3 regions of the Lysinibacillus sp. NPDC095746 genome follow, and region 2 is predicted to be linked to each of the others. Evidence: riboswitches for the same ligand, from Rfam matches in the RefSeq annotation. Region 2 holds a riboswitch; each other region holds the start of a gene.
The links. A riboswitch is a leader RNA that binds a small molecule or an ion and turns the genes downstream of it on or off. The one in region 2 is predicted to bind cobalamin.
Positions count from the first base shown of each region.

Region 1: it holds a riboswitch for cobalamin, as region 2 does, so the genes downstream of both, ACIQ7N_RS21985 (energy-coupling factor ABC transporter permease) here and cobT (nicotinate-nucleotide--dimethylbenzimidazole phosphoribosyltransferase) in region 2, are expected to answer to the same signal.
Region 3: it holds a riboswitch for cobalamin, as region 2 does, so the genes downstream of both, ACIQ7N_RS08030 (hypothetical protein) here and cobT (nicotinate-nucleotide--dimethylbenzimidazole phosphoribosyltransferase) in region 2, are expected to answer to the same signal.

Region 1 covers NZ_JBIWGL010000044.1:8,476-13,264, reverse strand. Annotated here, with positions in the region: cobalamin riboswitch at 348-532, shown strand; gene ACIQ7N_RS21985 (energy-coupling factor ABC transporter permease) at 944-1,690, shown strand; gene ACIQ7N_RS21980 (energy-coupling factor ABC transporter substrate-binding protein) at 1,692-1,964, shown strand; gene cbiQ (cobalt ECF transporter T component CbiQ) at 1,968-2,738, shown strand; gene ACIQ7N_RS21970 (energy-coupling factor ABC transporter ATP-binding protein) at 2,738-3,574, shown strand; gene ACIQ7N_RS21965 (S8 family peptidase) at 3,792-4,789, shown strand, end outside.
Region 2 covers NZ_JBIWGL010000006.1:4,978-9,766, reverse strand. Annotated here, with positions in the region: gene ACIQ7N_RS06040 (methionine gamma-lyase family protein) at 1-290, opposite strand, end outside; gene ACIQ7N_RS06035 (trimeric intracellular cation channel family protein) at 702-1,307, shown strand; gene cobT (nicotinate-nucleotide--dimethylbenzimidazole phosphoribosyltransferase) at 1,576-2,631, opposite strand; cobalamin riboswitch at 2,746-2,922, opposite strand; gene ACIQ7N_RS06025 (MarR family winged helix-turn-helix transcriptional regulator) at 3,160-3,609, shown strand; gene ACIQ7N_RS06020 (alpha/beta hydrolase family protein) at 3,724-4,789, opposite strand, start outside.
Region 3 covers NZ_JBIWGL010000008.1:52,084-56,872, forward strand. Annotated here, with positions in the region: gene ACIQ7N_RS08020 (C40 family peptidase) at 1-663, shown strand, start outside; gene ACIQ7N_RS08025 (hypothetical protein) at 1,208-1,756, shown strand; cobalamin riboswitch at 1,987-2,192, shown strand; gene ACIQ7N_RS08030 (hypothetical protein) at 2,392-2,940, shown strand; gene ACIQ7N_RS08035 (ABC transporter substrate-binding protein) at 2,937-3,902, shown strand; gene ACIQ7N_RS08040 (hypothetical protein) at 3,891-4,613, opposite strand; gene ACIQ7N_RS08045 (tyrosine-protein phosphatase) at 4,746-4,789, shown strand, end outside.

The DNA of each region.
Region 1 (4,789 bases), on a different contig from region 2:
ACAGCCGTGGAGGCTTTAACTTCTTTCAGCAGGTTCAGGTGTTTTGACACCCACTGAAAAGAACTTAAATCAGCATTCCTTCTATAGCTAACACTTCACTTTCGCTACAAAGGCGTTTGCTGAAAGAATTTTCATGTAATTTAAAACTGTTTCTATCATAGCTTATTTTTTTAAAATTTCAACATTACTTTCTTAATTTGTGACAATTTTTTTAAAATTCTATAGAAAAACGCGACATTCTTTTTTGTTTTATCTAAATTTTCGATATAGACTATCAATTTTAAATTTTTTCATAAAAATGATAGCATATATATGGAAATTCATGTTACACTTTGTCGTGAAATCTCACAACTTCATCTTTTTTCGGTGCGAATTGTTCAGCTTTTCGCTTAAAAGGGAAGCCGGTTCAAATCCGGCGCGGTCCCGCCACTGTACTAGGGAGTTTTATGGAGAATGTCACTGTCCAAAGGATGGGAAGACCTATAAAACGTTGAACTAAAGCCAGGAGACCTGCCGAAAAATATGTGATCGTTTCAACCTACGAGGATGGGTGTGCGGCTTAGCAGATTAGAATTTTATTTGCTTTTTTAGCTATGCACTTTTCCACTATCGGAGAAGTGCTTTTTTCATTCAGAAGAGAATCCGTCTCCAGGTAGATGAGTACAGATATGGTTCCAACCGGGTCAAAACACCTACTGAATGAAAAAAAGCCTCTGGCGGATGTCACGGACTTTGAAAGGAATGCACAATTCAAAATCCGGACGCATTGTTTATCTGTGCGAAAGCGAAGCGGCAGCTACAAATGTTTTCTGTAGCGAAAGCGAAGCGGCAGCTACAAATGTTTTCTGTAGCGAAAGCGAAGCGGCAGCTACAATTACGCCAAGGCCAAATTGGATCGATCGCATACTAATTCGAAAAAGTTAAAAGCTAGGAGGAGAGATTCTTGAAATTTTCAGGTTGGAAGCTTAGTTATTTCTTATTGGCATTTTTATTCGTGCCAAATCGTGCATTTGCGATGCATATTATGGAGGGTTTTTTGCCAATTGAATGGGCGATTTTTTGGTGGGTCATATCGATTCCATTTATTATTTTAGGATTACGTTCTATTCGAAAAACCATTGAAGAAAATCCTGAAACAAAAATGATATTAGGGCTATCGGGTGCCTTTGCCTTTGTACTATCTGCCTTAAAAATCCCTTCTGTAACAGGGAGTTGCTCACATCCAACTGGAGTTGGACTTGGAACAGTTCTTTTTGGACCATTAGCGATGAGTGTTATCGGGACAATCATATTATTATTCCAATCTTTACTGTTAGCACACGGTGGGCTTACAACATTAGGGGCAAATACCTTTTCTATGGCAATTATGGGCCCTATTATCGCTTACTATGTATTTAAGGGCTCACAAAAAATGGGATTATCATTTTCAGTAGCCGTCTTTTTAGCAGCAATGCTTGGTGACTTAGGTACATATGTTGTCACTTCAGTGCAACTAGCTCTTGCCTTCCCTTCTGAGGTCGGAGGCTTTATGGCTTCATTCACAAAATTTGCTGGTATTTTTGCGCTAACACAAATTCCTCTTGCTGTTAGTGAAGGAATTTTAACAGTGATTGTTATGAACTTCCTGAAAAAATACAATGTGAGTGAATTAAAAACTCTACGTGTTTTCTCAACAAAGGAGGCACACTAACATGAAAAAAAACCTACTGCTCTTAGCCATTGTTGTGTTTCTAGCAATTATCCCCCTATTTATTCAAAAAGGTGCAGAGTTCGAAGGGGCTGATGGCGAAGCGGAAGCAGCAATTAGTGAAATTGATGCTAACTACGAGCCATGGTTTGAAAGCTTATGGGAGCCACCAAGTGGTGAAATTGAAAGCTTATTATTCGCATTACAAGCTGCTATTGGCGCTGGATTTATCGGCTATTTTATTGGCTTAATGCGCGGCAAACATAAAGAGGGTTAAGCGATGTTACTCATTGATAAGTATGCTTATTTGAATAAATTAGCGTCTGTTCATCCGTTAGAAAAAATGACGTTATCCCTTGGACTACTTATATTGTCGCTTATCATGAGAGATGAACGAATTTCACTCATTACATTTTTTGTGATGAGTGCTTTTATCATTTTAGGTGCAAAAATCCCTGCAAAATATTACGCTAAATTGCTATTGCTACCCGGATTTTTTTTACTATCAAGTTTAGTGTCAATTTTAATTTCTATAGCGCCAACAACTAGCACGTTACCAACGTATATTTGGTCATTTTCACTTAATAATTGGACGATTTTTATCGGCAGAGCGAGCCTCGGAACAGCGCAACAGCTTTTTTTCATCGTCCTTGGCAGCATTAGCTGTTTGTATTTTTTAATTCTCACAACATCAGTCCAATCTATTTGTTACGTGCTTCGACAATGGCGAATTCCAACTCTATTTGTAGAGCTAGTAGAGCTAACGTATCGTTTTATTTTTATCTTTTTAGATAGTATGCAAAAAATTCATCTTGCCCAGCAGGCTCGTCTAGGATACAGCTCCCCTATACAGTGGCTTCGTTCGGTATCAATGTTAATTGCAGCTTTATTTGTCGAGATGTTCCAACGCAGTCGTGAACTAAACAATGCGATGGAAGCCCGTGGAGGCGAAACTGTTTATTGGCAAAACGATGTTATCTATAACACGAAAAATTGGATAGGTATTGCTACTATTTTTATACTCCTCATCATTTATGGAGGTTTTTTCTGATGACAGATTTATACTTTGATTTAACACATTTATCCTACGCTTATGCAGATGGAACTTATGCACTAACAGATATTACACTTCAAATTCCAAAGGGGAAAAAAATCGCTTTACTTGGTCATAATGGAGCTGGAAAATCAACGTTATTTCAGCATTTAAATGGTATTTTGAAGCCTACCGCTGGAAGTATATCCTTTTGTGGCAATGACCTGAACTATAGTAGAAAAGCATTAAAACAATTACGCCAACAGGTTGGTATTGTTTTTCAGGATGCCGACAATCAGCTTTTTTCTGGCACAGTTAAGCAAGATATTGCATTTGGTCCTTTGAATCTTGGCTGGACAACTGAAAAAATTGAAAAGAAAATTGCGTGGGCCGTCGCTCAAACCGAAGTCGAAGCATTGCTAGATAAACCGATCCATTTTTTAAGTGTTGGACAGAAAAAACGTGTCGCAATGGCAGGAGTACTTGCAATGGAACCATCCGTTTTATTATTAGATGAACCAACAGCTGGACTAGATAATTATTATAGTGCACAAGTTTTACAGTATTTAGAAACATTAGAGAACGGTGAACGAACAATTTTACTGGCAACACATGATATTTCATTAGCTTATGAATGGGCAGATCAAATAATCGTGATGGAAGCTGGGACAATTATTTATAATGGAGATCCAGTTGCAATGTTCTTCCAAGAAGATTTGCTTGAAAGAGCCCATCTTGAACGACCATGGGTCTTTGAAATGGCCATTGCCTTGCAAAAGAAAAAGTTATTTAAAAAAAACATTAAAATGCCTCGTTCGAAGGAAGATTTGCACAGACTTCTTGAGCAGCTTTAAGATAATTTGTTCATAGTTAATTGAATCTGTGCTCCTACTCCCATCTCACAAATCGAGTAGAATGTTTCGACCACTCTTCTCATATTTTTATAATGGGATAAATATGAGAAGAGTGGTGATTTTGGAAAAATATATACTTATTACGAAACTTTTCTATCAGTCATCCGTATTAGTATAGATGTCACAAATATTTGGCACACTCAAGGAGGGAAAACAGTTGAAAAACTGGAAGAAAAAATCAGTTGCTTTAGTAGCATCTGCAGCACTAATGGTTCCTGCTACTTCTGCCTTTGCTGAAGCGCCACAAAAAACAGCGAAGAACCAAGAGTTAGTGAAAGTAGCTAGCAATAAGGATCAAACATCTAAGAATCAAAAAGAATGGATTAGTCAGGATACGATTATCGTCAAACATTCCGGTCTTGATAAGAATGTGCACAAAAAAATTGGCGCAAAAGTGATCCGCTCTATTCCTTCATTAGGATACGATGTTATCCAACTGAACAAAGGAACAGATTTGGAAAAAGCAGTTTCATACTATGTGAAACAAAAAGGAGTTAAAAAAGTATCTCCAAGCTACGTGTATCATTCCTTTGGCACAGAAGTAGATCCAAAGAAACAGGATATGTACCATTTGAGTCTACTTCAAATTGATAAAGCTCTAGAATTAGCAGGCAACAATGATGTAAAAGTAGCCGTTATCGATGGTGGTGTGGATTTTAAGCATCCAGATTTAAAATCTCAAGTGTTACCGCCATATAATGCAGCAGCCCCAGCCAATAATCCTTATCCAAACGACCACGGAACACATGTGGCTGGAATTGTTGGTGCAGCAAAAGATAATGGGATTGGAGGCCATGGGATTAATCCAAACGCTAAGATTCTTCCAATTGATGTATTTAACGGAAAAGAAGGTACTACCGATTACTTCATAGCACAAGGAATCCTTTACGCGATTGAGCAAAACGCAGATGTTATCAATATGAGCCTTGGCGGCTATGGAGAATCTCCATTAGTGAAGGAAGCTGTTCAAAAAGCGATTGATAAAGGCATTACCGTTGTAGCAGCTGCTGGAAATGAATCGACAGATGAATACTTCTTCCCTGCTTCATTCGAAGGCGTTATTAGTGTAGGATCTACGAATGAAAGAAACAAACTATCAAGCTATTCAAACTATGGTCCATCAGTTGACCTTGTAGCTCCAGGTGAAGACATTTA
Region 2 (4,789 bases):
GTAATTGCATGTGTACCAGAAATAATTTGCGGACGTACAATGGCAGCCTCCGCTCCAAAGACCTCTGCATAAACTCGTTCTAGATTATCACGCCCCTCATCATCATAGCCATAACCATTAGACGGGTGTAGATGATAGTCACTTACTTGATGCTTTCGGAACGCGGCAAGCACTTTTTGTTGATTGAAGAACGCCATGTCTTCTACCTTTGCATGAAAAGGGCGTACCTTTTCTTCTATTTTAGCAGCTAATGCTAGTGTTTCTTCTGATAAATTGGTTGTAAAAGTCATACTGTTCTTCTCCATTTCACATTTGTTCAAATCTTATCTTAACAATTTGCGAGCTTGCCTGCAAAGCTTGCCAATTTTATTAAGTACTAAGATCAATTATGACTCATAATTGCGTGACATCCGACGGAGGCTTTCATTTCTTTTTAGCGATGTCTTTTGTGCCAAGGCACAGATGTTTGGATACCCTGAAGTAACTTAAATCCGCATTCATCTCACCACCTATAGAGCTGGAATACTTCTGCCGAAAAGAAGTTAAATTACGAACTTAATCTTTTTAATTTTGCTATAATAAATTATTTAGTATCTGATAATTCCAAATTATAAGTCGATGCTTTTTTTTCGAAAACTTGTAGATACAGTAACTAATCCACAACAACATAAAATGATTTATTCACATAAGGGGTGAAAGGGTTGGCTTGGGAGGTTTTTAGTATCATTGGCACAATTGCCTTCGCAATTTCCGGGGCAATAATTGCAATGGAGGAAGAATACGATTTATTCGGTGTATATATACTCGGTATCGTAACTGCTTTTGGTGGTGGAGCTATACGAAACTTACTTATAGGTTTACCTGTAACAACACTGTGGGGGCAGGATAGAATGTTCCAAATTGCCATTGCAGCTATTACGCTCTTTTTCTTATTTCCACATCGACTCATTCAGCATTGGCATCGTTGGGGCAATGTCACTGATGCTATTGGATTATCGGCATTTGCGATTCAAGGTGCCCTTTATGCTGTGAAGCTCGACATGCCTATTAGTGCCGTTATTGTAGCTGCTGTTTTAACAGGGTCAGGTGGTGGAATTATTCGTGATTTATTAGCTAGACGACAACCATTAGTCCTCCGCGATGAAATCTATGGTGTTTGGGCAGCATTAGCCGGGCTTATCATAGGACTTCAACTATTTTCAGGGGATATCTTTTTATATGTATTATTTGGTGTGATCACAGTACTTAGAATACTTTCATATATGAAGAAATGGCGTCTACCGTTACGGAAGTTGAATCGAGCATAGTTATACTGTTGCATAATAAAAGCCCAAATCTGAGATTTGGGCTTGAATTTTTAAATTCATTTTTTCTTAGCGGTTCTCTCCATCACTTTGACCGTTCTATTCAACGACTTTGGCTGTTCTATCCACGATTTTGATGGTTCTATCCACGACTTCGGCTGTTCTATCCACGATTTTGATGGTTCTATCCACGACTTCGGCTGTTCTATCCACGATTTTGACGGTTCTATCCATGACTTCGTTTATCACACACCGTGATCTGCAAATAAAGTTACTTTTTCAACAGCAACATTGCTTCTTCTAAAGTAGCCATATTTTTCATCATAGAGCACGCTGCGTCCAAAATAGGAAAGGCTAAAGCTGCACCAGAGCCCTCCCCCAATCGCATATTCATCTGTAACATCGGTTCAACTCCGAGCATTTCAGCGGCAATTTTTGCACCTGGTTCTTCAGAGGCATGCGAAGGAATGATATAGTCTTTTACGTTAGGTTCAAGTTCGTAAGCGATAAGGGCAGCGATGGTAGAAATAAAACCATCAATAACAACAGGTTTACGATGTGCAGCGGCAGCAAGTATCACCCCAGCCATAGCGCCTATTTCTAATCCACCAACTTTTGCAAGAATATCTATAGCATCATCGCGATTTGGTTTATTTAATGCAATAGCATCATAAATGACTTGTACTTTATGCGCTATCCCCCCTGGTCCAACACCTGCACCGAAGCCTGTCACTTCATTCGGATGACATTCACGAAGAACCGATAATATGGCAGCACTTGGTGTTGTATTACCAATACCCATTTCACCTGTCCCGAGTACATTTATCCCATTTTTTATTTCTTCCGTAGCTACTTCAATTCCTACTTCAATAGATTGAATGGCTTCTTCCCTTGACATAGCAGGTCCCTTTGCCATATTGTCCGTGCCATATTTAATTTTTTTTACGATAACACCAGCATCAAGAGGAATATCTTCTTTTACGCCAACGTCAACTGTAACAATTTTTGCATCTGTGATTTTTGCGATAGCACAGACACCAGTTCCTCCTCTAGGAAAATTTAATGTTTGAAAGACTGTCACATTTTGTGGATTAGATGTCACCCCTTCATCACAAACACCATGATCTGCTGCACAGACAATAATTGCTTTATTATCAATCGCAGGAAATAGTTCGCCTGTAATTCCGGATAGTTGCACAGCAAGGGCCTCCAGTTTCCCCAAGCTTCTAGGTGGCTTGCAAAGTGCATCTATGCGTTCCCGTGCCTTCTCCATCATTTTGTAGTCAGCACTTTGAATGTTGTGAATCGTCTGTTGTAATAATTGCATTGAAAATTTCCCCTTTCTTTTTTGCCCTTGTAACTTGAAGAATGATTTAGAGAAAAAATAAAAAGCCTGTAGTTTATTCCATAACAAATAAACTACAGACTTTTCCATCGTCTATATAACCGAAGCAGATAGGCAGGTCTCCTGGCTCAATTTCAACATTTCATAGAGCCTTCCCAGAACGATGCTAGTGGCATTCTCTATGAAACTCCCTTTTACAGTGGTGGGACCGCTAAAGCTTTTCACTTTATTCCCTATTCTCCCGCAATGGGCACCTAATGCTTTTATGCAATTACTTTAAATCTACGTCAAAGTAGTTTTTGTGTCAATATATTAGTGGAATTGTATATTTCTATGACTAGAAAGCGAAATATTATATTTACGTAATGAATCAAATGTGTAAGGTTCTATTTAAACAACTATGATTAGAGATAGTTAAATTTTTATCTTTAATAATTGACAAATATATAAATAGTTAAGTAAAATCAACTTAATTATAAACCTTTAAAATGAATTAGGGATGATACATCTGTGCATGACTATTTAATAATTACAGACAAAATTAATCAAAAATTCGAACAATTCAAGTTGTTAGTTTTACAAGAAACCAAAGAGGTTGAGGAACTAGCGAACTTTCACTTAACGCCTCAACAAGAAATTATTATGTCTTATATCATTCACCATGAGCCGGTCATTGCGAAAGATATCGTAAATCATTTTGATATTTCCAAAAGTGCAGTTAGCCAAGTAATTTCAAAGCTCGAAGAAATGAAAATGATCTATCGTCAAGAGAATTCAATCAACCGTAGAGAGACCTTTATTTATCTTGGGGATAAGGGCAAAGAGTTTCATCAGCTTCTAAAAAAAATTGACGACATTCTTGTAGAAAAATATTATTCGAAAGTAAGTCTAAAAGAGTTAAAAAATGTTCTTGATACATTAAGTAAGATTGTCGAGACTAAAAAAGACAATGAGCGTTAAGATATAGTCTCCTTTATAGTAGGTGGACAAGCAATCGCCTCCATCTACTATAAAGGAGTTTTTCTTTTTGGATGTCCTACACGGAGGAGAAAACAACTGTTCAGTTAACAAAACTTAGCTATTTATTTTTTCATCCGTTAAATCACTTTTTATATTAGTTTTATAATAGTAAAACTTATCTTCCATTTTCTCTTTAGTAAGCAATACATCAGAATCTGCACCTTTCACATAGTGATCAAAGAAAGCCAATATATATCGATTCATTACTTGATGAAATTGATTTACGTCAATATTCCATGACAATAAAGGAGATAGGAAGGGGAAATCTGTAAAAGTATAATGATCTCCTGCGATAAAAGTAAGCATAAAAGTGTCTCCCTTTATTCCCTCTTTATAGTGAAAATCAGCAAGCTCTGTAATTTTATTATGATACTTTTGAAATTCCTCCGAGGTGATATTCGTATATTGAATTTCTTCATCGGATAGATAGAGATAGTCTTCATTTAAAATAAACATAAAAGGTTGTTCAAAACCTGAGATGGCCACCGGTTCATGTAAAGGTCCATCTATGTTGATTCCTGCAGAAATCCTGCTATCATCCAACAATGCTTGAGCAGCTGTCGAACCTCCATATGAATGGCCAAATATACCGATTTTGTCCATGTCCATCTTTCCAGTAAACAAACCTCGAGGATCCTTATCATTTATCATTGATAATTGATCTAGCAAATAGCTCATATCTTTTGATCGTGTTTTAACATCTTTTTCGTCTTCAATAGTAAATGAATAAGAATATGCGTCTGTTTGATTCATGATTTCCCGACCATCTGGGAACTTCGTATAGGCTGCATCATTCATATGGTCAACGCTAACAACAAAGTATCCATGACTTGCTAATTCCTCCATTTGGGAGTAACTTTGCATTCTAGTACTGCCAAAGCCGTGAGAAAATAATAGAACCGGATATTTATCTTCTTGATTGGATACTGCTATATCTTTTATGCTGTTAGTTTGTCCATACTTCAAATACTCAAATAAAAAACGCGGAACAGAAAAAATGAATTCCATTGTCCCCGACCATTCTTCGTAAGGAAAGGATTCATAACGACTATCCTTCGCATCATCTTTTACCTCTGCTGGATACCATATTTGTATCATTAATTCATGACCTTTTTGTTCC
Region 3 (4,789 bases), on a different contig from region 2:
GAGCTTCAACAAAAGGAAAGCGAAATGGAAGTGAAAAAAGCTGAAAATGAAGCGAAATCTCTTGCATTAAAGGCACAAATTGCAACGAAACAAGAAGAAGAACGTTTAGAAGCAGAACGTAAAGCAGCAGAGGAAGAGGCAGCTCGTTTACGTGCACTTCAAGCAGCTACTCCAGTAGTACAAGCAACAAATAACAACGTTAACAATAATACTAGTAACAGTAATACTAGCAACGCTAACAATAGTGGTAAAGCGAACAATGAAAAAGCACCACAAAAAGTCGTTGTTGGTTCTGGTTCAGGTACTGCATCTTCAGGTGATGCCATTTCAACTGCAAAGCAATTCTTAGGCCGTAGCTATGTTTGGGGTGGTAGCAACCCATCAACAGGATTTGACTGTTCAGGTCTTGTACAATGGTCTTACAAACAAGCAGGCGTATCTTTACCACGTACAGCATCACAGCAATATTTAGCAACACAACGTATTTCAGCAAGTGAAGCACGTGTAGGTGACCTAGTATTCTTCAGCTATGGATCAGGCATAGCGCATGTAGGTATTTACTTAGGAAATAACACGATGATCGATGCTCAAAATAAAGGTGTTGTCATTGAATCACTTGATTGGTGGAATCAATATTTAGTAGGCTTCGGTCGTATTCAATAAGCCCTACTATTATATAGACGATTTAAATAGCGAAAAGGTCATCCTTGTAAAAAAAAATTACAAAGATGACCTTTTTTATTATTTGACGGTATTTAAGGTCTTCCGAGTAAAAATCATATAGCCGGATATAAATCCATTAATTTAAGGCTCGACTACTCGATGAATAATGAGTAAAATAACATCTAAGATGAATAAATTTACATAAGTAGATATATTTACAACTATATTACCTGTTACTAAAATGAAAATAGAGCCGATGTAAGGTATAGCATCAATTATCCATATAAATGATTGTCATCTTTATAGCGTATTTCGCTGGATTCATAGCAGGCTAATTCCAATTATAAAGGATGTGTCTTTATAGCCGAAAGAAATGTTTTCTTGCATATTGATACTCATTTCTGATAATTTTGAAATATAATTAGAAATCTCACTTTGAAATTAAACTGTTTGTGACTTTAGTTTCGTAGTAGTAAAGTAACGAATGATGGAAATTAATACAACAAGTTTGCCATTTTTGCGTTCATAAAGGTAGGGATGAATCATGGAAAAAGAGATTTTGCAACTTTTTAGTAATTTAACAGAGCGTGACCTTGATATTCAATACAAATCATACGAAGAATTAATGAAAATTATGCAGGAACCAGTTGATTGGACATATTCAGTTTGGGAACAACTTGTTCAAGCTCTTACATATAGAAATGGACATGTACGTGCAAGTGCTGCACAATTTTTATGCGCATTGGCGGCAAAAAGTGATCCTGAAGAAAGAGTATTAGAGGACTTCTTAAAGATTTGGGCAGTAACGTATGATGAAAGAACAGAAACTGCGAGGCAAACTTTGCAGGCGATTTGGAGAATAGGTTTAGCAGGGCAGGTACAAAGAGATTTAGTCGTGTCATATTTGGCTAAAAGATTTCAAATATGCTTAGACGAAAAGCACCCGACATCGATACGCTATGATATTATTGTATCTTTTAAAAAGCTATTCGATGAAACGAAAGACCCGAAACTACTAGAGATTGCACAGCGATTAATCGAAGAGGAAGAAGATGGTAAATACAAAAAGAAATATAAGAATGCAATCGGTTAAAAGCTGTAAAATAGCTGTTTTTGCGCAAATACTTTCGTTGAGAGATAGCTTTTATACCATCTATCTATGAAATATAATACCTGCATGAGCATATGAAATGCCCGTGGGGTAATGAAAACACCCGCGTGCATATGGTGATACCTGCATGATCTTTACCCATCGTATTTGTTTTATTCTAATTCCACATCTATTTTTTCCTATTAATCTATGATAAACTGCATAACAAGTGAATAATTCTTGCAGAATAAGGGTGCTGAACTATAGCATAATCGGGAATTCGGTGAAAAACCGAAGCTGTTTCCGCAACTGTAAGTACAGGAATCATAAAGATATACCACTGTCGAATGAGCTGATGGGAAGGTTTTTATGACGTACAACATGATTGAATGTAGTGAACTGTACAAGCCAGGAGACCGACCTTTGTTTGAACGTATGATAACTCTTCGGAAGCTAGGAGAATATGCGGCAAATACATAGGCTATACCGTGTCTATATGACACTATTTATGTTATTTTCGTTGTTTCCTTAGGAATGGGAACAACGTTTTTTTATGTACACTCATCTTTCACCGGAAGAAATCTTAAGAAGGTGTGAATAAAGTAGAATTTTTCACGAAGGAAAGCGGGGACTTAGATTTGAAAAAAGATGCACGTTATTCTTGTTATCCATTTATGCGTGAAAAGGCATCAACGGTAGATTTTGAAATTAGAACAGATAGCCTTACAACACATATTGGTGTCGCTTTAGCGGCGGTAAAAAGGGAAACTGTGGAGGTAGTAGCAGATGATTTACTAGCCATTTTACCAATGGCTTACCATGTAAATGGGTCAGTACGAGGTAAATTGGCGGTAACCGAAGATGATTTGACTTGGCTAAGTGATCGCTATGATTTCTATGTTAGTCATGTTAAGGATGAAATACAAAACTTTGTATTACCTCAAGGGACAGGGGCTGCTACTGCATTACATGTATGCCGTAGTGAGGCGAAAAAATCATACCGTGTTTTGCACAAAGTATCTGAAGAACGGGAAGTACCTGCTATTCTCTTTGATTATTTAGGATTGCTAGCCAATGTGTTTTTTGTAATGGCTGTCTATATGAATCAGCATGCTGGTATTGCTGAAATACCGTTTATTAGTAAGTCATACCCGATGAAAAAGAAAAAAGGAGAATCAATGAAATGAAGAAAATGTTTAAGCTACAATGGCTTTCTGTGTTGATGCTGGCCCTTGTATTAGTTGGCTGCGGCACGAAAGAGGATGCAAAAAAAGAAACGGTTTCTAAGGAAGATCAACAAGTTGAGAAAACTACTAGCTATAAAGTTAAGGATGACCGTGGTGTAGAAGTAGAGTTTAATGCAGTTCCTAAAACTATTGTTTCATTACAACCGAGTAATACAGAAATTTTATTTGCTCTAGGTGTGGGAGATGAAATCGTAGGTGCAACGGAGTTTGATACGTATCCAGAAGAAGCGCAAAAAATTGAGCGTGTTTCTGATTCTGTAAAATTCAACAGTGAGCGTATTTTAGCGTTAAAGCCAGACGTCGTAATTGCCTATACGACTGGTAAAGATGAAGAAAATTTAAATGCATTAAAAGGCCTTGAGGATGCAGGTATTAAAGTGTTTGCCATTCAATCAGCTAAATCATTTGATGATGTTTATGGGGATATCGAACAAGTCGCAACGGTTATGGGCATCAAAGATAAAGGTGACAAGTTAAATGAAGATATTAAAGGTAAAATTGCCGATGTCCAAGCGAAAGTTAAAGATGTGAAAGAACCGAAAAATATCTATTTAGAAATTAGTCCAAAGCCAGACATCTATACAGCTGGTTCTGGTACATTCCAACAAGAGATTTTAAATGCTGCAAATGTTAACAACGTTTTTGCTGACCTTAAAAGCTGGGTAAAGGTATCTGAGGAAGATATTATTGCGAAAAATCCAGATGTTATTTTAACAACAGTAAACTATGTGAAAGACCCAGCGGCAGAAATTCTTTCCCGTGATGGATGGAATTCAATCACTGCTATTCAAAATAAAGCGGTTTATTCTATAGATACTGATATTTCAAATCGTCCAGGTCCGCGTATTGGAGAAGCAGTTGAGTTAATCGCAAAAGCAGTATACCCTGAGTTATTTAAATAGTATTTTGGAGCTGTCCTTTATCAAGGGCAGCTTTTTTGCCGGATAATAGTGAAATACCCGGGTAAAAATCCGTTTCTCTTCGGTGAAGAAGTGATCGTGTGGAGTGGATAACTGATCCGCTTTGAAGCAGAAGTGATCGTGTGGAGTGGATAACTGATCCGCTTTGAAGCAGAAGTGATCGTGTGGAGTGGATAACTGATCCGCTTTGAAGCAGAAGTGATCAGGTAGAGTGGATAACTGATCCGCTTTGAAGAGAAAGTGATCAGGTAGAGTGGATAACTGATCCGCTTTGATGAAGAAGTGATCAGGTAGAGTGGATAACTTGTCCGCTATGATGAAGAAATGATCAGGTAGAGTGGATAAATGCTCTGCTTTGAAGAGAAAGTGATCGTGTGAAGTGGATAACTGATCCGCTTTGAAGAGAAAGTGATCGGGTAGAGTGGATAACTGATCCGCTTTGAAGAGAAAGTGATCGTGTGAAGTGGATAACTGATCCGCTTTGATGAAGAAGTGATCAGGTAGAGTGGATAACTGCTCTGCTTTGATGAAGAAGTGATCAGGTAGGGTGGATAACTGATCCGCTTTGAAGCAGAAGTGATCGGGTAGAGTGGATAACTGCTCTGCTTTGATGAAAAAAATGATCAGGTAAGGTGGATAACTACTCCGCTTTGATGAAAAAGTGATCAGGTAACGGCCTTCTCCTCGCTTCAATAAAGATCGCTAAAATCCCCCCTCCGCGTTCAAAGTAGCGTGTGACATTCCCTAGTGCGAAAATTGGTATTATATCGAATTGTTCTATAATATAGAGATAAGAATGCTTGCTAACAGAGAGAGGTGCAGTGAGTGAAACAGTTTGATATGAAGATTGTTCCGTTTGAAGCAGTTTA